Regions from separate parts of the Streptomyces sp. NPDC045899 genome, predicted to be linked through region 1. Evidence: riboswitches for the same ligand, from Rfam matches in the RefSeq annotation. Region 1 holds a riboswitch; each other region holds the start of a gene.
The links. A riboswitch is a leader RNA that binds a small molecule or an ion and turns the genes downstream of it on or off. The one in region 1 is predicted to bind cobalamin.

Region 1 (5,837 bases):
CAGCCGGGTCTCGCCGAGCCCCGTCAGCTCCGTCCCGCATACGGTGACCGTGCCCGAGGTGGGGCGGTCCAGCCCGGCGGCGCACTGCAACAGTGTCGACTTGCCCGAGCCGGAGGGGCCCATGACGGCGGTGAAGGTGCCGCGGGGGAAGGTGATGGAGACCTGGTCGAGCGCCCGCACCTCCTCCGGGCCCGACCGGTGGTGTCTGCTGACCGAACGCAGCCGGACGGCGTCGGCCCGTTCCTGTCCGTCCGTCCGTGCCCGCCCGTCCGTCTGCCGTCCGCGCCGGCCCGTGCCCCACAGCGTCATCGGGTGCCGCCTCCCTGTCCCTGGTTCCATCGGCGGTCCAACGAAACCGCGCGGGGGCCGTCCACCGCAGTACGGCGGGATCGAGAGCGGGGGTAGGGCCTGCCCTACCCTCCGCACTCCCCCTGGGGCGATGGCGGTGGCCCGAGCGGGCCTTCTACGGTGACGCCCATGCACCCGGTGACCTCCGTGGCCCCCCGGAACGTGTGGCGGGCCATGTCCGCACGGGGCTTCCTGCTGTCCTCATGGCCGTGGCGCGCGGCCGGTTATCTGCTCACCGGCGCGGTGACCGGTGCCGTCACGCTCGTGGGCGTCACGGCACTGGTGGCGCTGGGCAGTGTGCTCGCGCTCGTGCTCGTGGGGCTGCCGCTGCTGGTCCTCGCCGCCCTCGCCGGACTCCCGGTGGGCCGGGTGGAGCGGTACCGGCTGCGGCTGATCGACCGGGAGCCGGCCCCCGACCCGCACCTCGTCCCCGATGCGCACGGTCTGCGGTCCTGGCTGACGACCCGTCTGCGGGAGCAGGCCACCCGGCGGGAGCTCGGCTACGTGCTGCTGTTGGCCGTCCTGCTGTGGCCGGTCGACGCCCTCGTGGTCATGGGCGCGCTGCTGCTCCCGCTGTCCGTGGTGGCGACACCGCTGCTGATGGCCACGGTCGGGGGCGGCCAGGAGGCCAAGGTGGTGAAGCTGTGGACCGTCACCGCCTGGCCGACCGCGTGCGCGGTCGCCCTGCTCGGTCTGGTCCTCCTGGCCCTGGGCGGCTATGTCCTGGGGGCCGCGGCCGGTGCCAGGGCCGCGCTGGCGCGGCTCCTGGTCGCCCCGCGTGAGGCGGCCCTCGGCGCGCGGGTCGTCGAACTGGCCCGCTCCCGTGTCCGGTTGGTGAACGCGTTCGAGGCCGAACGGCGCCGTATCGAGCGTGATCTGCACGACGGTGCGCAGCAGCGGCTGGTGGCGCTGACGATGACGCTCGGTCTGGCCCGCCTCGACACCCCGCCGGGCCCCCTCGCCGACCGGCTCGCCAAGGCCCATCAGGAGGCGGGAGCGGCACTGGCGGAGCTGCGCGAGCTCATCCACGGCATCCATCCCCAGGTCCTCACGGACTTCGGCCTCGGGGCGGCGGTGGCCGATGCCGCGGACCGCTCCCCGGTCCCGGTGGACGTGGACCTGGACCTGCCGGGACGGCTGCCGCGGGCGGTGGAGGCGGCCGCGTACTTCGTGGTCCGCGAGGCCCTCGTCAACACGGCCAGGCACAGCGGGGCGAGCCGGGCGGAGGTGAGCGGCGGGCACCGGGACGGACGGCTGGTCCTGCGGGTGCGCGACGACGGCGGGGGTGGCGCCGACCCGGGTGCGGGCAGCGGGCTGACCGGACTCGCGGACCGGGTGTCGGTGCTCGATGGCAGACTCTCCCTGTCCAGCCCGCCGGGCGGGCCGACCCTGGTGTGTGTGGAGTTTCCTTGCGAACCGACCGACAGCGATCCTCCGGCCGGCCTCTGCGCGTCGTGCTCGCCGAGGACGGTGTGCTGCTGCGGGAAGGGCTCGTAGAGCTGCTCGGCCGGTGCGGACATACGGTGGTCGCGGCCGTCGGTGACGCCCCGGCGCTGGTGGCCGCCGTCGAGGAGCACGCGCCGGACATCGTGGTGACCGATGTCCGGATGCCGCCGGGGTTCCAGGACGAGGGACTGCACGCGGCGGTGCGGCTGCGTGAGCGGCGGCCCGCCCTGCCCGTCCTGGTGCTCAGTCAGTACGTGCAGCGGGCGTATGCCTCGGACCTGCTGGACTCCGGTGACGGCACCGGCGTCGGCTATCTGCTGAAGGACCGGGTGGGGCAGGTCGAGGAGTTCATGGACGCCCTGGGCGCGGTCGCCGACGGCGGCACCGTGGTCGACCCCGAGGTGGTGCGCCAACTGCTGCGCCGGCGCCGCGATCCGCTGGAGCGGCTCACCCCGCGCGAACGGGAGGTCCTCGCCCTGATCGCGGAAGGCCGGTCCAACGCCGCGATCGCCCGTGCGCTGGTGGTGTCCGACGCGGCCGTGGGCAAGCACATCAGCGGCATCCTCACCAAACTGGACCTCCCGCCGGGCGAGGACACCCACCGCCGGGTGCTCGCCGTGCTGGCGTATCTACGGGCCTGAGGACGAGCCGCCCCACGGGCGTGAGGACGAGCGGAGCGGGTGGTTCCGAACCCACCCGAACCCGGCCGTACCGCGCGACCGGCGTGCGACCGCGCGCCCCCGAGCGCGCTTGTCACCACCCCGATCCGGGCATTACTGTCACCACGCCTTGGTGAACGGGAAATCGGTGTGATGCCGGTGCGGCCCTCGCCACTGTGATCGGGAAGTCCGGCTCCGGCCCTCGCGGGCAGCCACTGGGTCCTCGGACCCGGGAAGGCGGAGCACGGGCGGTGGTACCCGTAAGCCAGGAGACCGGCCGAGGCGCGTCGTCCATCCACGAGGTGCTGGAGAGGGTCTGCTGAACCATGCACATAGCCGAGGGTTTCCTGCCTCCGGCGCACGCGATCGCCTGGGGCGTCGCGTCCGCGCCTTTCGTCGTCCACGGAGTACGGTCACTCACCCGTGAGGTCAAGGAGCATCCGGAGAGCACCCTGCTCCTCGGCGCCTCCGGAGCCTTCACCTTCGTTCTGTCGGCCCTCAAACTGCCCTCGGTGACCGGGAGCTGTTCCCATCCGACCGGCACCGGGCTGGGTGCCATCCTGTTCCGCCCGCCGATCATGGCGGTACTGGGCACGATCACCCTGCTCTTCCAGGCGCTGCTGCTCGCGCACGGCGGGCTGACCACGCTCGGCGCCAACGTCTTCTCGATGGCGATCGTCGGGCCGTGGGCCGGTTACGCGGTGTACCGGCTGCTGCGGCGGGCCGGGGTACCGCTGATGGTCACCGTGTTCTTCGCCGCGTTCGTGGCCGATCTGTCCACCTACTGCGTCACCAGCGTGCAGCTCGCCCTCGCCTTCCCGGACCCGAGCAGCGGGTTCCTGGGCGCGCTCGGCAAGTTCGGCTCCATCTTCGCCGTCACCCAGATCCCGCTCGCGGTCAGTGAGGGATTCCTCACGGTGCTCGTGATGCGCCTGCTCGCGCAGTCCAGCAAGGGTGAGCTGACCCGGCTGGGCGTGTTCCCGGCCGATGAGCGGAAGCGGACCGAGACGACCGAGGCGGTGGCCCGATGAGCCGTAACACGAAGATCAACGCCCTGCTGCTGCTCGCGGTGGCGGCGCTCGCGATCGTGCCACTGGCCCTGGGGCTCGGCGACCACAAGGAGGAGCCCTTCACAGGCTCCGACGCCGAGGCGGAGACCGCGATCACCGAGCTGAAGCCCGACTACGAGCCGTGGTTCTCACCGCTCTACGAACCGCCGTCGGGGGAGATCGAGTCGGCCCTGTTCGCCCTTCAGGCGGCCCTGGGCGCCGGCGTCCTCGCCTACTACTTCGGTCTGCGCCGGGGACGGCGCCAGGGCGAGCAGCGCGCCCAGGAGCGGCAGGAGGCCGAGAGCGCGTCCGTGGCCGCCCGGGAGCCGGACGACGAGAGCGTCTGAGCCCCCGTGCTGCCGATCGACGAGGCGGCGCACAGCAGTCGCTGGCGCCGCCGTCATCCCGTGGACAAGGCCGTGCTCGGACTCGGCCTGACCGTACTCGCGATCTCGTTGCCGCCCTGGCCCGGCGCGGCCCTGGTGATGGTGACGGCGCTGACCGTACTGCTCGGCCCGGCGGGTGTGCCGGGGCGGCGGCTGTGGCGCGCCTACCGCGTTCCGCTGGGCTTCTGTGTGACCGGGGCGGCCACCCTGCTGGTGCGGGTCGGCGGCGACGGCTTCGTGGGCCTCGCCGACGGGGGCCCGGAACGCGCGGGAGAGCTGCTGCTGCGCACCTCCGCCGCGTCCCTCGGGGTGCTGCTGTTCGCGTTCACCACCCCGATGTCCGATCTGCTGCCGCGGCTGGTGCGGGCCGGAGTGCCCGCGCCGGTGGTGGACGTCGCCCTCGTGACGTACCGGATGAGCTTCCTGCTGCTGGACTCCGTGCGCAGCGTGCGGCAGGCGCAGGCGGCCCGGCTGGGACACACCACCCGGGCCGCCGCCTGGCGCTCGCTCGCCGGGCTCGGCGCCACGGCGTTCGTCCGGGCCTTCGACCGGGCGGCGCGGCTCCAGAACGGGCTGGCCGGGCGCGGTTACGACGGCACCCTGCGGGTCCTGGTGCCCGAGGCCCGGGTCTCCGTCCGCTTCACCACGGCGAGCGCCGCGCTGCTGGCCGCACTGATCACCGTCACCCTCGTACTGGAAGGTCCGCTGTCATGAGCGAGCCGGTGCCCCTGGTCGCCCTCCGGGGCGCGTCGTTCGCCTACGAGGACGGCCCGACCGTGCTGGACGGTCTCGACTTCGAGGTGCGCGAGGGCCGTGCGCTGGCGCTGTTGGGCCGCAACGGCAGCGGCAAGACCACGCTGATGCGGCTGCTCAGCGGTGGACTGCGGCCGCATACCGGGCAGTTGACGGTCGAAGGCGTGCCGGCCACCTACGACCGCAAGGGGCTGACCCGGCTGCGGACGACGGTCCAGCTGGTGGTGCAGGATCCGGACGATCAGCTCTTCGCCGCCTCCGTCGAACAGGACGTGTCGTTCGGCCCGCTGAACCTGGGCCTGCCGCATCCGGAGGTCAGGGCGCGGGTCGCCGAGGCGCTCACCGCCCTGGACATCGCGGCCCTGGCCGACCGCCCCACCCATCTGCTGTCGTACGGCCAGCGCAAGCGGACCGCCATCGCCGGCGCCGTGGCGATGCGCCCGCGCGTCCTGATCCTCGACGAACCGACCGCCGGGCTCGACCCGGACGGGCAGGAGAGGCTGCTCACCACCCTCGGCGGGCTGCGCGAGAGCGGCACCACCGTGGTCATGGCCACCCACGACGTGGATCTCGCGCTGCGCTGGGCCGATGACGCGGCGCTGCTCACCCCGTCCGGTGCGCACACCGGCCCCGCGGCCACCGCGCTGTCCCGCACCGACCTGCTCCGGCAGGCGGGACTGCGCCTGCCGTGGGGGGTGGCCACCGCCGGACTGCTGCGGGCGCGGGGGCTGCTGACCGACACCGAGCCCGGACCGCGCACCCCGGACGAACTCGCCGCCCTCGCCGCGGGGGTGCCCACCGACGGCTGAGCCGCGGCGACACGACGCGGATCCCGGGGCGCCGGACGGCCGGACCCGGAAACCCTGCCGGGGCCTCTGAGGAGGAAGCGGCCCCGGCTTCTGCGTGCTCCCCAAGTGACGCAGCCGGGTGATCGCGTGACAAGCGTTCCGACGGGACATCACCCCGTTGCCCCAGCGCACGGCACCACCCCCGTCCCCCACTCCCCCAGCCGACCCCCGGCGCACCCCGGCGCCCGCACCCGCGCTCCGTGAAGCACGTTCTGTCCGGAGGACCGCCCGTGAGGGGGCGGCTCAGCGGCGGAGGGGGGTTTCGTGGTGCATGTGGGAGAGTTTCTCGGGGTTGCGTACGGCGTAGAAGCCGGTGATGAGGCCGTCGTCGACGCGTAGCGCGAGGAC
Region 2 (5,837 bases), on a different contig from region 1:
CAGCAGGGAGAGCACCGCGCCCTTGATGGCCCCCATGCGCTTGCGGGCGGCCATCGACCCGGACGCGTCCACCACGAACAGCACGAGATTGCCCTCCCGGCCCTCGCGCACCGCCTCGCGCAGATCGTCCCGGCGCACCAGCAGCCCCGGACCGCTGCGCCCGCGCGCGTGCTGATGCGGGGCCGCGGCCCGTACGGTCGCCGTCAGATGGAGCGAGGAGAGCGTGCCGCGGGGGCGCCGGGCGCCGGTGGTGCGACCGTGCGCGGTGCGGGCGCGCGACCGCCGTCCGGCCGCCCCCTCGCCCAGGCCCGGTACGTCCAGCCGACGGGTGCGGAACGGTTCGGCGGCGCCCACGGCCGCCTTCTCACCGCCGCCCGCGCCCGTGCCGCCCCCGGCCTCCTGGGGCGTCCCGGTGTCGTCCGCCGCCTCCGCTTCCGCCTCGCCCTCACGCGGACCGGGGACGGACGGCTCGGGCTGCGACGGCGGCTCCTGTGCGCGGTCGTGCGGAAGCCCGCCGCCGGGGCCGCCCTCCGGTCCGCCGGGCCCGTCGTCCGGGCCCTCAGGACCCCCGTCCGGGCCGTCACCGTCGCCGTCGGTGCCGCCCTCCTCGGAGCCGGGACCCCCGTCCGGCTCCGGCGGCTCCGGCTCCTCGTCCTCGAACCGCCGCAGCACCTCGTCGAGTTTGTCCTCGTCCAGTCCCGGCGCGTCGAACGGCGCCCGGCGCCGCCGGTGGGGGAGCGACAGCAGCGCCGCCTGGCGCACGTCCTCGGTGCGCACATCCGTCCGGCCCGCCCAGGCGGCCAGCGCCGTGGCCGTCCGCGCGGTCACGATGTCCGCGCGCATCCCGTCCACCTCGAACGCGGCGCAGACCGCCGCGATCTGGCGCAGCGCCCGGTCGCCCAGGACCACCTTCGGCAGCAGGGCGCGCGCCGCGGCGATGCGCTCGCGCAGACTGCCCTCGTCCTCCGCCCAGCGCCCCGCGAACCCGGCCGGGTCCTCGTCGTACGCCAGCCGACGCCGCACCACCTCGACCCGCTCCTCGGTGTCGCGTGACGCGGTGACCTCGACCGTCAGCCCGAAGCGGTCCAGCAACTGCGGCCGCAGTTCGCCCTCCTCGGGGTTCATGGTGCCCACCAGGAGGAAGCGCGCCGCGTGCCGGACCGAGACGCCCTCGCGCTCCACGTAGGAGGCGCCCATGGCCGCCGCGTCCAGCAGCAGGTCGATCAAGTGGTCGTGCAGCAGGTTGACCTCGTCGACGTAGAGCACCCCGCGGTGCGCGTCGGCCAGCAGCCCCGGCTCGAACGCCTTGACCCCGTCCGCCAGCGCCCGCTCGATGTCCAGCGCGCCGACCAGCCGGTCCTCGGAGGCGCCGACGGGCAGTTCGACCATCCGCGCGGGCCGCGCGGTGCCGGTGCCGGGCTCATGCGGCCCGTCCGGGCACTGAGGGTCGGGCGCCGCCGGATCGCAGGAGAACCGGCAGCCGGGGACCACCCCGACCGGCGGCAGCAGCGCGGCCAGGGCACGGACGGCCGTGGACTTCGCGGTGCCCTTCTCCCCGCGCACCAGGACGCCGCCGACAGCCGGGGAGACCGCGTTGAGCAACAGGGCGAGCCGCATGTCGGCCATCCCGACGACCGCGGTGAACGGATAGGTGGCGGTGGTCATTCGGCGGTACCTCCAGCGGTGGTGACGCGGTCGCGGTCCGGGATGCTCACTTCGCTCCTCCTGGCGCCCCGGGCGGTACGAAGGGCAGCCCGTCCGGCAGGCCGTCCTCGATCAGCCGCAGCAGCGCGTCCGTGTCGGCGTGCTCCTCGATCAGGTCGCCCAGGCGGTCGAGCTGCTCCTCGCGCAGCTCCCCGAACCGGGTGTCGGGCGCGGGGACGAACGCCCGGCCCGCCGCGGCGGCCACCCGCCGCAAAAAGGCCCGCCGGAAGCCGTCGCTCTCCAGCGAGCCGTGCCAGTGGGTGCCCCACACCGAGCCCGCGCGGCAGCCGTCGAGGAAGGGTTCGTCGCCGCCGTCGAGGAGCTCGGCGACCCCGTGGTGGATCTCGTAGCCCTCCACCCGCTCGCCCAGGGCCTCGCCCACCGGCCGGGCGAGGGTCTTCTCCACCGCGAACCGCACCCGCACCGGCAGCAGTCCGAGGCCCTCCACCGTCCCGGCCCGTGACTCGACCTCGTCCTCGATACGCCGCCCCAGCACCTGGAAGCCACCGCAGATGCCCAGCACCGGCCGCCCCTCGGCGGCCCGCCGCACGAGGGCGTCCGCGAGCCCGCGCTCACGCAGCCACGCCAGCGCCCGGACCGTGCCGCGGGTGCCCGGCACCACCACCAGGTCGGCGTCGGCCAGTTCCTCGGGGCGGTCCACGAAACGCACCACCACACCCGGTTCGGCGGCCAGCGCGTCCACATCGGTGAAGTTGGACATCAGGGGTACGGCGGCCACCGCGACCCGGAGCACGTCCGCGCCGTGCGGCGGCGCGACCACGCTCTCGCGCACCGCGCCGCGCAGCGACACCCGCAGCCCGTCCTCCTCGTCGATGCCCAGACCGTGGGCGAACGGCAGCACGCCGAGCGTCGGCCGCCCGGTGAGCCCGCGCAGCATCTCCAGACCGGGCTCCAGCAGGGTCACATCGCCGCGGAACTTGTTGACCACATAACCGGCGATATGGCGCTGGTCCTCCGGGGACAGCAGCGCGGTGGTCCCGAAGAAGGACGCGAACACCCCGCCGCGGTCGATGTCCCCGACCACCACCGCCGGGATCCCGGCGGCCCGCGCCAGCCCCAGGTTCACGATGTCGGTACGGCGCAGATTGATCTCGGCGGGGCTGCCCGCGCCCTCGCAGATCACCGCGTCATGGGTGCTCCGCAGCTCCTCCAGACACGCGGTGACCGTCTCCAGCAGCCCTTCGCGCCGCTCCGCGTGGTAGCCGCGGGCGCTCATCTCGCCCACCGGCCTGCCCAGCAGCACCACCTGGCTGCTGCGGTCGCTGCCCGGCTTCAGCAGCACCGGGTTCATCAGCGCGCTGGGCTCCACGCGCGCGGCGGCCGCCTGCATGGCCTGCGCCCGTCCGATCTCCGCACCGTCCCGGGTGACGAAGGAGTTGAGCGACATGTTCTGCGCCTTGAACGGTGCCACCCGGACGCCCTTGCGCGTCAGCCAGCGGCAGATGCCCGCCGTGACCACGCTCTTGCCCGCGTCCGAGGTCGTCCCGGCGACGAGCAGCCCGCCCCCTGTTCCGCTCATCGTTTCCCTCTCCGCTCGCCCGGTCCGCCCGGGACCCCGCCCCTGTCGGACAGAACCCTGCCCACCACCAGCCGTGCCGTCACCGACGTCAGCAGGGCCAGCGCCCCCACCCGCCGCGACAGCCGCACCGCGCGGTCGATGTCGGCGGTGCGCACCGCCCGTCCGTCACCCAGCACCGGCCGGTGCTCGATCCGGCCGGCGTACGCGAGGGTGCCGCCGAGGCGCACCCCGAGGGCGCCCGCGAACGACGCCTCCACCGGGCCCGCGTTGGGGCTGGGGTGGCGCCCACCGTCCCGCCGCCAGGCCCGCCGGGCACCGCGCGGATCGGGGCCCGCGACCGTCGCCAGAACCGCTGTCAGCCGTGCGCCCGGCCAGCCCGCGACATCGTCCAGCCGGGCCGCGGCCCAGCCGAACCGGCGGTAGCGCGGGGACTTGTGGCCCACCATGGCGTCCAGGGTGTTCACGGCCCGGAAGGCGACGAGCCCGGGCACTCCGGCCACCGCCCCCCACACCAGGGCGCCCACCACGGCGTCGGAGGTGTTCTCCGCGACCGACTCCACCACCGCGCGGGCGATCGCCTGCGCGTCCAGTGCCTGCGGATCGCGTCCGCACAGGTGCGGCAGCCGCTCCCGGGCGGCCTCGACGTCCCCGGCGGCCAGCGCGCCGCCGACGGCGCGGGCCTCGCGCCCCAGCGTCGTACCGCCCAGCACGGCCCAGGTGGCGGCGGCGGTCAGGGCGATGTCGGCGCGGTGGCGCCCGGCCACCGCCCGTCCGGCACGCGTCAGCAGCGCGGCACCGGCGGCCGCGCCGCCCGCGCACAGCACGGTGTGCAGGGCCCCGTAACCGCGGTGGTCGCGCCACAGCCGGCGCTCGGCGGCCAGGGCGGCCCGCCCGAACGCGGCCACCGGGTGGCCGCGGCGGGGGTCGCCCGTGGCGAGGTCACCGAGGAAGCCGAGAGCGGCACCGCACGCGAACGAGGCGTGATCGGCACGCATCCCTCAGCCCGCCGTCGTGCCTCGGAAGAAGGGGGTGCGCGGGGTGTCCGCGTCCAGGGGGCCGCGGAGCGGCGGGGACGGCGGCGTGGCGGTGCCGGGCATGGCGGTATGTCCTCACTCAGGGTCCGCGCCCTGGTTCGACGTGACCGGCGGGGAGAGTCTCCTGGCTCCCGGATCCGCGGCTCTCCCGGTCTTCCAGCTCCGTGTACGGACCAGCCGTACGGACGAGCCGTGACCCCGTGCAGGCGATGGGAGAGCGCTCCCCGGTGACAGTGGCGGGACCGCGCCGGATTCGCACCGGCTTCCTCTGCTGCCGCCGTTTGGCTCCGGAAGTCCACCATGGGCCGCGAAGGGCCGTCAACTCGCCCATGACCTGCGACGCACGAGTGTGCCGAGGCCCACATGGGCCCCGCGCGGAGCACGAGCGACGGCCGCCGGGCGGGAGAGGCTGGTCAGCGTCTCCGGCCCGGCGGCCGTGGTGCTCTTCAGATGTCGCGGGAGGCGCCGGAGCGTCCTCAGGCGACGATCAGATAGATGCCGTACACCACCACCGCGGCGCACAGCGCGAAGCAGGCGTACGCGCCGGAGCGGGCGAGAGAGGACGCGCCGCCCCCCTGCGCCGGGACGCCGCCGGCGGTGGCGGTGGCCACGGCCGCTCCCTCGGGGCTGAGCGCCTTGCGGGAGGTGCCGATGATGCCGAGGGTGAAGACGCCCACCACTCCGACCGTCACCGCGAGGCTGACGCCGAAGACCTGGCCGAGTGCCGCCCAGTCGATGCTCATTCCATGGCTCCCTTTAGCTGCTGGTGCTGCTCGACGCCGCGGGGGCGGCCGAGCCGGCCGCCGCGACGGCCTTCGGCTGGTCGGTGGTGGTGTCGGAGACGGTGTCCGAGGAGGCGGTGCTGTCGGCGGTGGCGGCGGAGCCCACCGGCGGCGGGGCCACCGACTGGAGGGCGGCGGTGATGACACCCACCGGCTCGGCGGTGGCGCCCTGCTCGACCTCGTTGACGTTGGAGGCGTCCACCGGCTTGCGCCGGGAGAGCGCCCAGATGACCAGGCAGCCCGTGATGGCGAGCACGGCCACCGCCGTGATGCCCCAGTCGCCCTGGTCGGCCAGGAGCGCCGACCCGGCTGCGATCAGACCCGCGGCGGGCAGCGTCAGCACCCAGGCCGCGACCATCCGGCCCGCGGTCGACCAGCGCACCACACCGCCCTTGCGGCCGACGCCCGCGCCCATGACGGCACCGGAGCAGACCTGGGTGGTGGAGAGCGCGAAGCCGATGTGCGAGGAGGCGAGGATGACGGTCGCCGCGCCGGTCTGGGCGGCGAAGCCCTGCGGCGGCTGGATGTCGGTGATGCCCTTGCCCATGGTGCGGATGATCCGCCAGCCGCCCAGGTAGGTGCCCAGGGCGATGGCCAGACCGGCCGAGACGATGACCCACATCGGCGGGTCGGAGTCCGGCGCGATCACACCGCCGGTCACCAGCGCCAGGGTGATCACACCCATCGTCTTCTGCGCGTCGTTGGTGCCGTGGGCGAGGGAGACCAGGGCGGCCGAGGCGATCTGCCCGGCGCGGTAGCCCTTGGCGGTGTCCTCGG
Region 3 (5,837 bases), on a different contig from region 1:
TCCGGGTAGCGCCTCGGGGTCCAGACGATCTCGGTGCCGTCGCCGCGGCGCACCGTACGGGTCTGGGACGAGCCGATCAGCAGGATGGTGCGCATGTCCACCTGGGCCGGGTCCAGATCGGCCAGCCGCACGACGCGGACCCGCTCCTCGGGGCCGCCCACGTCCCGGCCCAGCACCACCGGCGTGTCCGGCGCGCGGTGCTCCAGGAGCAGTTCCCGTGCCTTGCCGACCTGCCACACCCGGCTGCGCGAACCGGGGTTGTACAGGGCGAGCACCAGGTCGGCCGCGGCCGCGGCGCGCAGCCGCTCGGCGATGACCTCCCACGGCTTGAGCCGGTCGGACAGCGAGACCACCGCGTAGTCGTGGCCGAGCGGGGCACCCGCGCGGGCGGCGGCGGCGTGGGCGGCCGTCATCCCGGGCAGCACCCGTACCGGCACCTCGCGGTAGGGGTCCTCGGACGCCGCCTCCAGGACGGCGGTGGCCATGGCGAACACCCCGGGGTCGCCCGAGGACACCACGGCGACCCGCCGCCCGCGCCGCGCCAGCTCCAGCGCGAACTCGGCGCGCTCGGCCTCCACCTTGTTGTCGGAGGCGTGCCGCCGCTGGCCCGGCCGCACCGGCACCCGGTCCAGATAGGTGGTGTAGCCCACCAGCTCCTCCGCGGCGGCCAGTTCACCGCGCGCCTCGGGGGTGAGCCACAGCGGACCGGCCGGGCCGAGGCCGACGACCACGACCTCACCCGGGCCCGCCGCCTCCGGGGTGTCCGCCCCGGTCGCCCCGTCCGCGCGGTCGTCCCCGGCCACCGGGTCCGCCGCGCCAGTCATGGTGACCGTGCCGACCCGGCTCGGCAGCACCGCCACCGAGAAGTAGGGCACCGTCCCGGGATCCACCTCGGCCAGCGGCGCGGTGCGCTCCGCGCCCATCGTGGCGCGCTCGACGTACCGCGCGTCCGCCAGCCGTCCCGAACGCTCCAGGGCGCGGCGCACGGTCGGGAAGGTGCGGCCGAGCTTCATCACGGCCGCGGCGTCCGCGGAGGCCAGCCGTGCCGTCAACTCCTCCTCGGGCAGGGTGCCGGGAAGGACCGTCAGCACCTCCTCGCCCTCCACCAGCGGGGTGCCGAGCCGCGCGGCCGCCGCGCTCACCGAGGTGACCCCGGGGATCACCTCGGTGGGGTAGCGGTCGGCCAGCCGCTTGTGCATGTGCATATAGGAGCCGTAGAAGAGCGGATCGCCCTCCGCGAGCACCGCGACCGTGCGCCCGGCGTCCAGATGGGCCGCGAGCCGCGCGGACGCCTCGGCGTAGAACTCCTCCATCGCCCCGCGGTAGCCGCCGGGGTGGTCGGTGGTCTCCGTGGTGACCGGGTAGACCAGCCGCTCCTCGATGTGGTCGGGCCGCAGATACCGATCGGCGATGGAACGCGCGATGCTCCGGCCGTGCCGCGCGCTGTGGTAGGCGATGACATCGGCCTCGGCGATGACCTCCACGGCCCGTACCGTCATCAGGGACGGGTCGCCGGGGCCGAGCCCCACACCGTAGAGCCGGCCCTGCTGCTGCTCGCTCACTCTGCCTCGCTCGCTATCGCGTTGACCGCGGCCGCGGCCATGGCGCTGCCACCGCGTCGGCCGCGCACCACCAGATGGTCAAGCGCCGCCGGATGTCCGGCCAGCGCCTCCTTGGACTCGGCCGCGCCGATGAAGCCGACCGGCACACCGATGACGGCGGCCGGGCGCGGCGCGCCCTCCTCGATCATCTCCAGCAGCCGGAAGAGCGCGGTGGGGGCGTTGCCGACAGCCACCACCGAACCCTCCAGCCGGTCCCGCCACAGCTCCAGCGCGGCGGCGCTGCGCGTGGTGCCCATCCGGCGGGCCAGCTCCGGCACCCCGGGATCGGACAGGGTGCACACCACGTCGTTGTCGGCGGGCAGCCGCTTGCGGGTGACACCGCTGGCGACCATCTGCGCGTCGCACAGGATGGGCGCGCCGGAACGCAGCGCGGCACGGGCGCGGGAGACCACCTCGGGCGAGTACCCGAGGTCCTGGACCAGGTCGACCATGCCGCAGGCGTGGATCATCCGCACCGCGACCTGGCTCACATCGGCGGGGAGACCGCCGAGATCCGCCTCGGCGCGGATGGTGGCAAAGGACGCGCGGTAGATGGCCGCCCCGTCCTTCTCGTAGTCGAACACTGTGCCCTCGATCATCTCGTTCCGCGGGCCGCCGCCACGGCGTCGGCCACCTGCTCTGCTGTCACGTCCGTGCCGTCCGGGTCACCGGGCGTCCCGGATGTGCCCCGTACGGTGATCCGGTAGCCCGTGCCGGTCGCCAGCGCGTCCACCCAGCGGCCGCCGGGATGACCGCAGCGCCGCTCACAGCCGGAGAAGTACACCGGCAGCGGCACGGTACGCCGTTCGCCGCCCGCGGTGGTCCGCGCCACCGTCCGCCCGGCGTCGGCGCGCACATCGGTCAGCGACTTCGCGCAGCCGGGCAGCCCGGTGCAGGCCCCGACACCGAGCCACGGTGAGCCGGGATCGGTCACCAGCCCGGCTCCGGCCAGTTCGTCCGCCGCGGAGCGGGCGGCCCCCGGGGTGAATCCGGGGATCACCACGCCGCGCCAGGGTGTCACACGCAGCTCATCGGCCCCGTCCCGGGAGGCGAGCGCGGCGAGCAGCCGCCACTGGGCGGCGCTCATCCGGCCGAGCGGTACGGCCACGGACACCGCGTGGCGGCCGTGCGGGCCGGGCACCGGACCGGGGGAGGGAAGGCAGGGTTCCGTCCATGGGCCGGGCGCCGTGTCCAGTCCGGCACCGCAGGCGCCGGTGTCCGGTTCCTGTCCGATGCCCGCCCCGGCGAGTCGCGCCGCCAACCCGGCGGCCGTCACGGCGTGTTGTGCGGGGAGCTCCCGCGCCCGCCAGGCCCGGATGCCGCTTTCCTCCGCTCTCGTCAGGAATTCCACGGCCGCCAGCGCGGCGGCCCGCGGGGCGTCCTCCGCCGCGATGCGCAGCCCCCCGGATCCGGCGGCACCCACCCCCAGGACGGCTCCGCCGCCCGGCGTTGCGATCAATGTCACATCGGCGCCCAGGGCGGCGACATCACCCCGTCCGTCGTCCAGCGCGAACAGGAACCGACCCGACAACCCCGACAAAGCCCTCAACTCGCCGGACCCCGCCGTGCACAGCAGTGTGTCCAACTCCCGCGCCCACACCGAGGTGTCGGTGTGCCCGGCGCCGTCCAGGCCGCTCAGCGGTGACGCCACGATGTTGCGCACCCGGTCGTGCGCGTCCGACGGCAGCAGCCCCGCCGACCGCAACCGCTCCGCCAGGGGTGCCCCGCACCCTTCGGCAAGCCCCCGCAGCTGGACGTTTCCCCGGGAGGTGAGGTCGAGCCGGCCGTCGCCCAGCTCCTCCGCCACCGCCGCCAGCGTCCGCGCCTGACGTCCTGTCAACAGGCCGCCGGGCAGCCGGACACGGGCCAGTGCGCCGTCGTGCGCCGGGTGGAGCCGCAGTGCGCCGGGGCATGCGTCATCACGCCCGCCACGGTCCGCGGAGACCGTCCGGTCCGTGGCGGAGCGGGCCCGGACACCGGTGGCGGGCGTTTGATCCCCAGGTGGGACGGTTGTCGGGGGGAGGGGCATGGCGGCGAGCATACCGACGATCGCCCGGCCCTCACCGTCCCGTGGCAGGTCAGCAACGCTTACTATGCTGAGCGGCGGGTCGTCCTGACCCGCCGGACGCAACTGACGGCGTCAGGGGAGGAAGCCGGTGAGATTCCGGCGCGGTCCCGCCACTGTGAGCACGGCAGCAGCCGCGCGAGCCAGGAACTCCCGCCGTCTTCAACCCGCCCGGGGCGCGGACCCCGAGGAAGGCGCCCAGTCATGATCCTGCTGCTGTCGACGTCCGACACCGACCTGCTCAGCGCCCGTGCCGCCACGGGCCCGGTGCCGTACCGCCTGGCCAACCCGGCCCGGCTCGCACTCGACGACCTGCCCGGCCTGCTCGAGGGCGCCGACCTCGTCGTCGTACGGCTGCTCGGCGGGATCCGCGCCTGGCAGGAGGGCCTGGACACCCTGCTCGCGGGTGACCGCCCCGTGGTGGTCCTCACCGGTGAACAGGCCCCGGACGCCCAGCTCATGGAGGCGTCCACGGTCCCGGTCGGCATCGCCGCCGAGGCCCACGCCTACCTCGCCCACGGCGGCCCCGGAAACCTGGAGCAGCTGGCCCGCTTCCTCTCCGACACCGTGCTGCTCACCGGCCACGGCTTCGAACCGCCCGCCCCCGCCCCCACCTGGGGCCCGCTGGAGCGCACCGCGCGCACCACCACCGGCCCCACCGTCGCGGTGCTCTACTACCGAGCCCACCACATGAGCGGCAACACGGCCTTCGTCGAGGCCCTGTGCCGGGCCGTGGAGGACGCCGGGGGCCGTCCGCTCCCGCTGTTCGTCGCCTCGCTGCGGGCGCCCGAGCCCGAGCTGATCGAGGCCCTCGGCGCGGCCGACGCGGTCGTCACCACCGTGCTCGCCGCCGGTGGCACCCGGCCCGCCGACGCCTCCGCGGGCGGCGACGACGAGTCGTGGGACGCGGGCGCGCTCGCCCGGCTCGACGTCCCCGTGCTCCAGGCGCTGTGCCTGACCGGCTCGCGCACCGCCTGGGAGGAGAACGACGAGGGGCTCTCCCCGCTGGACGCCGCGACCCAGGTCGCCGTCCCCGAGTTCGACGGCCGCCTCATCACCGTGCCGTTCTCCTTCAAGGAGGTCGACGAGGACGGACTGCCCGTCTACGTCGCCGACCCCGAGCGCGCCGCCCGGGTCGCCGGGATCGCGGTACGGCACGCCCGGCTGCGCCACATACCCGCGGCCGACAAGCGTCTTGCACTGGTCCTCTCCGCCTACCCGACCAAGCACTCCCGCATCGGCAACGCCGTCGGCCTCGACACCCCCGCCAGCGCCGTCGCCCTGCTGCGCCGCCTGCGGGCCGAGGGCTACGACCTCGGCCCCGAGGACGGGCCGGACGCCCTTCCGGGCCTGGTCTCCGGCGACGGCGACGAACTGATCCGCGCCCTCATCGACGCCGGCGGCCACGACCAGGAGTGGCTCACCGAGGAGCAGCTCGCCGCCAACCCGGTCCGCGTCCCCGCCGCCGACTACCGCCGCTGGTACGCCACCCTGCCCGCGCAGTTGCGCGACGCGGTCGAGGAGCACTGGGGCCCGCCGCCCGGCGGGATGTTCGTCGACACCAGCCGCAACCCGGACGGCGACATCGTCCTGGCCGCGCTGCGCCACGGCAATCTGCTGGTGGTCATCCAGCCGCCGCGCGGCTTCGGCGAGAACCCCATCGCCATCTACCACGATCCCGATCTGCCGCCCTCCCACCACTACCTGGCCGCCTACCGCTGGATGGCCACCCCGCAGGCGGACGGCGGCTTCGGTGCCGACGCCATGGTCCACCTGGGCAAGCACGGAAACCTGGAGTGGCTGCCCGGCAAGAACGCCGGACTGTCCGCCGCCTGCGGCCCCGACGCCGCGCTCGGCGATCTGCCGCTGATCTACCCGTTCCTGGTCAACGACCCGGGCGAGGGCACCCAGGCCAAGCGCCGCGTGCACGCCACCCTGATCGACCACCTGGTGCCGCCGATGGCCCGCGCCGACTCCTACGGCGACATCGCGCGGCTGGAGCAGCTGCTCGACGAGTACGCCGCCATCTCCTCGATGGACCCGGCGAAGCTGCCCGCCATCCGCGCCCAGATCTGGACCCTGATCCAGGCCGCCAGGCTGGACCACGACCTCGGCCTAGAGGACCGTCCCGACGACGACGGCTTCGACGACTTCCTGCTCCACGTCGACGG
Region 4 (5,837 bases), 100 kb from region 1:
AGCGGACGTTCGTCTTCGTACCCGTCCTGATGGTGGCCGGAGCGGCTCTGTCCGGTGTCGCGTTCATCATCCAGAAGGTCGCCGGGGTCACCACCCGCCCCGGTGCCGAACGCCGGCTGGCCGGACGGCTGGCGGGCCTCACCGCCCCTCCCGGCGCGGGCGCGCGCTCACCGCGGCTGGAGGACCGGCCCGCCGTACCGCCGTCCCGCGCCGGGCGGAAGGTGGCGGCCCTGGCCGCCGCCGTGGCCTCCGTGGCACTCCTGGTGGTGATGCGGGGCAGTCTGGCGGACGCCACCCAGACCCGGCCGGAAGCCGCCCCGGACGCGGCGGCCACCACCGTGGTGTTCCAGGTCGACATGCGTGGTGAGGTGGCGGCGGAGGCCCGGCAACTCGCCGCGCACGACCTGTGGCAGACCTGCCGCCGCTCCACCGCGGCCCTGAACGACCGGGCTTCGCTGCACCGTCTGGAGGAGAAGGTGTACGCCGGGGTGATCCGGCCCGCCCTTCCCCCGCACGATGTGATGCGGCTGCGGGGCTGTATCGAGGACGCCTCGACGAACCGTGCCACGGCGAGTGTCCTCGGTGAGGGTCAGGCCGGGCCCCGGCACTGAGGGAGCCGGCGTGGCGGAACCGTCGCCCCGGTCAGGTGCGGGGCGCGGTTTCCGGCGGTGCGGGGCGGTCCAGGCGCCAGATCACGTCGACACCGCTGCCCGAGGGTGCCGCGGGTGGCGGCGCCTGGTCACGCCGGACTTCGGTGAATCCCAGTCGGCGCGGGACGCCACTGCTGGGGGTGTTGGCCAGGTCGTGCGTGATCTCCAGGTAGGCCACGTCCGGCCGGGCGAACATCTCGGCCATCATGGCGGCCGTCGCGCGGGTGGCGATGCCCTCGCCGACGGCGGCGGGATGCAGCCAGTAGCCCAGCCGCCATCCCTGGGGTTCGGCCCCGGGGTAGACCTGGCACATGCCGATGAGCGTGCCGTCCCTGGCGATGGCGTAGTTGTAGGACTCGCCGCTCTCCCACTTGGCCACGTACTTCGACAGCAGCTCCCGGGTGTGCTGTTCGCTGTGGTCGGCGACCCAGGGCATCCACGGGCGCAGATGTTCCAGGGACTCCTCGATCAGTGCGCACGCGGGAGCGACATCGCGCTCGCCCCGCCAGCGTCGCAGGACGACGTCCCCGCACTCGATGCTCTCACTCGGCCGTTCCATGACAGCCATGATCGATCCGTGGGCGGTGCACCGCAACGGGATGGGGGCCGGGACCCCTTGGTCGGGCGTCCCGGCCCCCGCCGCCGGTAGCCGTCAGGAGGAGGGCAGTTCACCCCGGACCGTACGGGCCGCGGTAACCAGGTTCTCCAGCGAGTCACGCGTCTCCGGCCAGCCGCGGGTCTTCAGACCGCAGTCGGGGTTGACCCACAGCCGCTCGGCCGGGATGGCCCGCAGACCGGTCCGCAGGAGTCCGGCCGCTTCCTCCGCGCTCGGCACGCGCGGGGAGTGGATGTCGTACACACCGGGTCCGGCCTCACGCGGATAGCCGTGGGCGGCCAGTTCGCGGGCGACCTGCATATGGGAGCGGGCCGCCTCCAGGCTGATGACATCGGCGTCGAGGTCGTCGATCGCCTGGACGATGTCGCCGAACTCGGCGTAGCACATATGGGTGTGGATCTGGGTGTCCGGACGCACCCCGGAGGTGGTGAGCCGGAACGCCTCGGTGGCCCAGGCCAGATAGCCGGGGCGGTCGGCGGCGCGCAGCGGCAGCGTCTCGCGCAGCGCGGGTTCGTCGACCTGGATGACGGAGGACCCGGTGGCCTCCAGGTCGTTCACCTCGTCCCGCAGGGCGAGCGCCACCTGGCGGGCCGTCTCCGCGACCGGCTGGTCGTCGCGGACGAAGGACCAGGCCAGCATGGTCACCGGTCCGGTGAGCATGCCCTTGACCGGGCGGTCGGTGAGGGACTGGGCGTAGGTCGTCCAGCGCACCGTCATCGGTTCGGGGCGGGAGATGTCCCCGGCCAGCAGCGGCGGGCGGACGTAGCGGGTCCCGTAGGACTGGACCCAGCCGTGCTGGGTGGCGAGGTAGCCGGTGAGCTGCTCGGCGAAGTACTGCACCATGTCGTTGCGCTCGGCCTCGCCGTGCACCAGGACGTCCAGTCCGGCCTTCTCCTGGAAGGAGATCACCGCCTGGATCTCCGCCGTGATCCGCTCCTCGTACCCGGCGGTGTCGATCCGGCCCGCGCGGAGGTCGGCCCGCGCGGTGCGCAGCTCATCGGTCTGCGGGAACGAGCCGATGGTCGTGGTGGGCAGCAGCGGCAGGCCCAGATGGGCGCGCTGGGCGGCGGACCGCTCGGCGTACGGCTGGGACCGGCGGGCGTCGGCCCCGGTGGTGGCGGCAGCGCGCGCCCGGACGGCCGGGTCATGGGTGATCGGCGAACCCGCGCGGGAGGCCAGATCGGCGCGGTTCGCGGAGAGTTCGGCGGCGATCGTGTGGGTTCCCCGGGCGAGGCCCTTGGCGAGGGTGACGATCTCCCGTGTCTTCTGCCGTGCGAAGGAGAGCCAGCGCAGGATCTGCGGCGCGATGTCGCGCTCCACGGCGGCGTCCAGCGGGACGTGCAGAAGCGAGCAGGACGCGGACACATCGACCTGGCCCGCCAGCCCCAGCAGGGTGCCGAGCGTCGAGAGTGCGGCCGACAGGTCGTTCACCCAGATGTTGCGGCCGTTGACGACCCCGGCGACCAGGCGCTTGCCGGGCAGACCGCCGACAGCCGCGAGATCCTCGAGGTTGGCGGCGGCGGCCTCGGTGAAGTCCAGGGCCAGACCCTCGACCGGGGCCTTGGCCAGGACGGGCAGGGCGTCGCCCAGACGGTCGAAGTAGGAGGCGATGAGCAGCTTGGGGCGGTCGGGAAGGGCGCCGAGGTCGCGGTAGGCCCGGGCCGCGGCGTTGAGCTCGGCCGGGGTGCGGTCCTGGACGAGGGCGGGTTCGTCCAGCTGTACCCACTCCGCCCCGGCGGCCCGCAGATCGGCCAGGACCTCCGCGTACACCGGCAGCAGCCGGTCCAGGAGGGTGAGCGGGTCGAAGTCCGCGGCCACCCCGGGCGCGGGCTTGGCCAGCAGCAGATAGGTGACCGGGCCGACCAGGACCGGACGGGCCGTCAGCCCCTGGGTCAGCGCCTCCGTCAGCTCGGCGACCTGCTTGGCGGAGTCGGCCGTGAAGACCGTGTCCGGCCCCAGCTCGGGGACCAGATAGTGGTAGTTGGTGTCGAACCACTTGGTCATCTCCAGCGGCGCCACGTCCTGGGTGCCGCGCGCCATCGCGAAGTAGCCGTCGAGCGGATCGGCCGCGACGGCGTCCCGGTGGCGGTCGGGGATCGCACCCACCATGACGGTGGTGTCCAGGACGTGGTCGTAGTAGGAGAAGTCACCGGTGGGCACCTCGTGGATGCCCGCTCCGGCCAGCTGCCGCCAGTTCGTCCGGCGCAGTTCCGCGGCGGTGTCGCGGAGGGCGTCGGCGGTGACGCGGCCCTTCCAGTAGCCCTCGATCGCCTTCTTCAGTTCCCGGTTCTGGCCCTGACGGGGGTAGCCGTACACGGTGGCCCGTGCTGCCGCGGCTGCGGGCTTGGTGGTCACGGAGATCTCCTTCGCGAGATGAATCCCTGAGATCCCGGGGACGGGACGAGAGCGCGAAGGGGTGACGTACCGGGACGGTCGACCTCGCGCGCAACGGCGCGGTCGTCCACCTGGTATGTTCGCCGACCCGCCCTCGAGGTCACCGGATGTCCGGGTACGCGTCGTACGCACCCGGGCAGTTGGCAGGTCTTCGGACTCACGGGCACGTCCTCAAGGGGAGGACACCTACTGGCCGTCGCTTCCCAGGCCCTCCTCGGGCCCAGTGCGTATGACGGCGGTCGTTCCCGCTCACCGCTGCGGGGCAGTCCCGGATTCCCACCGGGTTCCCTCTTGCGACGCCTCCCGCCTGGCGGACGGGGCGAACCAGCTGCACCGGCCACCCTAAGGGGCCGCCCGCCGATGTGGTGGGACCCGTCCAGCATGCTGAGGGTGAGCTGAGACACCCCATCGGTGCGCGGGGGCCCGGCGGGCGGGCCCCTCGGCCCGGTCCGCCGGGTCGCTCACCCCTGGCCGTACGCATGGAACCCGCGGCCGGTCTTGCGGCCCAGCAGCCGTGCCTCCACCATCCGCTGGAGCAGTGGGGGAGGCGCGTAGAGGGGTTCCTTGAACTCGTCGTACAGCGAGCCGGCGATCGAGGCGAGCGTGTCGAGCCCGATCAGGTCCGCGAGCTTGAGCGGGCCCATGGGGTGGGCGCAGCCCAGCTCCATGCCCGCGTCGATGTCGGCGGCGGTGGCGAAGCCGGACTCCGCCATCCGGACGGCCGAGAGCAGATAGGGGATCAGCAGGGCGTTGACGACGAAGCCCGCCCGGTCCCGGGAGCGGATGACCGTCTTGCCCAGAGTGCGCGAGGCGAATTCCTCGACCGCGGTGACCGTCTCCGGGGCGGTGTGCAGCGAGGTCACCACCTCCACCAGGGGCAGCACCGGGACGGGGTTGAAGAAGTGCAGTCCGACGACCCGGTCGGCGCGGCTGGTGGCCATGCCCAGGCGCATCACGGGGATCGAGGAGGTGTTGGTGGCCAGAACGGCCGCCGGATCCTCGACGGTCTTGTCGAGCGCGGCGAACACCTCGGCCTTGGCGTCGGCGTTCTCGATCACCGCCTCGATGACGAGCTGCCGGTCGGACAGATCCTCCAGACTGCCGGTGAAGACCAGGCGGGACAGGGCGTCCCGGGCCGCGGTCCGCTCCAGCCCGCCCCGCCGCACCGCCCGGTCCAGCGAGGCGGTGACGCGCTCCCGGGCGGTACGCGCGGCCGTGGCGTCGGCCTCACAGACCACCGTGTCCAGCCCGGCCCGTGCGCACACCTCGGCGATGCCCGCGCCCATCTGACCGCCGCCGACCACTCCCACGCGCCGGATGTCCCCGCTCATGCCCGTACCTCCGCACGGCGCACGAGGTGGGCGGCGTAGGCGTCCGGGGTGAAGAACAGCGGCAACTCGCCGCACAGCGCGGTGCGTTCGAAGAGTGCCCGCACCTCGTCGCACGGTGCCCATGGATACGCGGCACCGAGCGCGGCGACTTCGTCATCGAGCAGGCGCAGCACCGTCGCCCGGTCGATGACCCGGTGCCGCAGCCATTGCCAGATCTGCACCCGGGCGATCTCGGCGGTGGCCGCGTCCTCCATCAGACCGTCGAGGGCGACGGCGCCCTGGCCGCGCAGCCAGGCGGCGTAGTAGCGCAGCGCGACCGAGACGTTGGTGCGCACGCCCTCCGGTGTGGGCGGTCCGCTGATCCGGCGCACCGACAGCAGGTCCACCGCCGTCACCTCCACGTCGTCGCGCGTCCGGTCGAGCTGATGGGGCCGGTCGCCCAGCACTCCGTCGAACACCTCGCGGCACACCGGCACCAGTCCGGGATGGGCGACCCAGGAGCCGTCGAATCCGTCCTCGGCCTCGCGCTCCTTGTCCAGCCGCACCGTGGCGAGCGCCGCCTCGTGCGCGGCCGGGTCCTTGCCCGGCACCTGCGCGGCCATTCCGCCGATGGCGTGGGCACTCCGCTTGTGGCAGGTGCGCACCAGCAGTTCGGTGCAGGCCCGCAGGAAGGGTGCCGCCATCGTCACCTTCGCGCGGTCCGGCAGCAGGAAGTCGGTGCGGTGGCCGAAGGTCTTGATCAGGCTGAACAGATAGTCCCAGCGGCCCGCGTTGAGACCGGAGCTGTGCTCGCGCAGCTCGTAGAGGATCTCCTCCATCTCGAAGGCGGCAGTGATCGTCTCGATG

Region 2: another riboswitch for cobalamin. It lies ahead of AC07FT_RS29465 (cobalamin biosynthesis protein); the one in region 1 lies ahead of AC07FT_RS17485 (energy-coupling factor ABC transporter permease).
Region 3: another riboswitch for cobalamin. It lies ahead of cobN (cobaltochelatase subunit CobN); the one in region 1 lies ahead of AC07FT_RS17485 (energy-coupling factor ABC transporter permease).
Region 4: another riboswitch for cobalamin. It lies ahead of metE (5-methyltetrahydropteroyltriglutamate--homocysteine S-methyltransferase); the one in region 1 lies ahead of AC07FT_RS17485 (energy-coupling factor ABC transporter permease).

Annotation. Positions count from the first base shown of each region.
Region 1 covers NZ_JBWKKP010000010.1:218,159-223,995, reverse strand. Annotated here, with positions in the region: gene AC07FT_RS17500 (ABC transporter ATP-binding protein) at 1-309, opposite strand, end outside; gene AC07FT_RS17495 (sensor histidine kinase) at 523-1,845, shown strand; gene AC07FT_RS17490 (response regulator) at 1,803-2,435, shown strand; cobalamin riboswitch at 2,568-2,749, shown strand; gene AC07FT_RS17485 (energy-coupling factor ABC transporter permease) at 2,780-3,484, shown strand; gene AC07FT_RS17480 (energy-coupling factor ABC transporter substrate-binding protein) at 3,481-3,849, shown strand; gene cbiQ (cobalt ECF transporter T component CbiQ) at 3,856-4,602, shown strand; gene AC07FT_RS17470 (energy-coupling factor ABC transporter ATP-binding protein) at 4,599-5,450, shown strand; gene AC07FT_RS17465 (RNA polymerase sigma-70 factor) at 5,733-5,837, opposite strand, start outside.
Region 2 covers NZ_JBWKKP010000025.1:91,401-97,237, forward strand. Annotated here, with positions in the region: gene AC07FT_RS29455 (putative cobaltochelatase) at 1-1,665, opposite strand, end outside; gene AC07FT_RS29460 (cobyric acid synthase) at 1,712-3,244, opposite strand; gene AC07FT_RS29465 (cobalamin biosynthesis protein) at 3,241-4,239, opposite strand; cobalamin riboswitch at 4,396-4,547, opposite strand; gene AC07FT_RS29470 (hypothetical protein) at 4,755-5,021, opposite strand; gene AC07FT_RS29475 (inorganic phosphate transporter) at 5,035-5,837, opposite strand, start outside.
Region 3 covers NZ_JBWKKP010000005.1:383,705-389,541, forward strand. Annotated here, with positions in the region: gene AC07FT_RS10640 (cobalt-precorrin-6A reductase) at 1-9, shown strand, start outside; gene AC07FT_RS10645 (precorrin-2 C(20)-methyltransferase) at 1-1,562, opposite strand, end outside; gene AC07FT_RS10650 (precorrin-8X methylmutase) at 1,559-2,200, opposite strand; gene cobG (precorrin-3B synthase) at 2,197-3,642, opposite strand; cobalamin riboswitch at 3,689-3,838, shown strand; gene cobN (cobaltochelatase subunit CobN) at 3,871-5,837, shown strand, end outside.
Region 4 covers NZ_JBWKKP010000010.1:115,715-121,551, forward strand. Annotated here, with positions in the region: gene AC07FT_RS17050 (hypothetical protein) at 1-611, shown strand, start outside; gene AC07FT_RS17055 (GNAT family N-acetyltransferase) at 643-1,209, opposite strand; gene metE (5-methyltetrahydropteroyltriglutamate--homocysteine S-methyltransferase) at 1,303-3,621, opposite strand; cobalamin riboswitch at 3,786-4,004, opposite strand; gene AC07FT_RS17065 (3-hydroxybutyryl-CoA dehydrogenase) at 4,122-4,991, opposite strand; gene aceB (malate synthase A) at 4,988-5,837, opposite strand, start outside.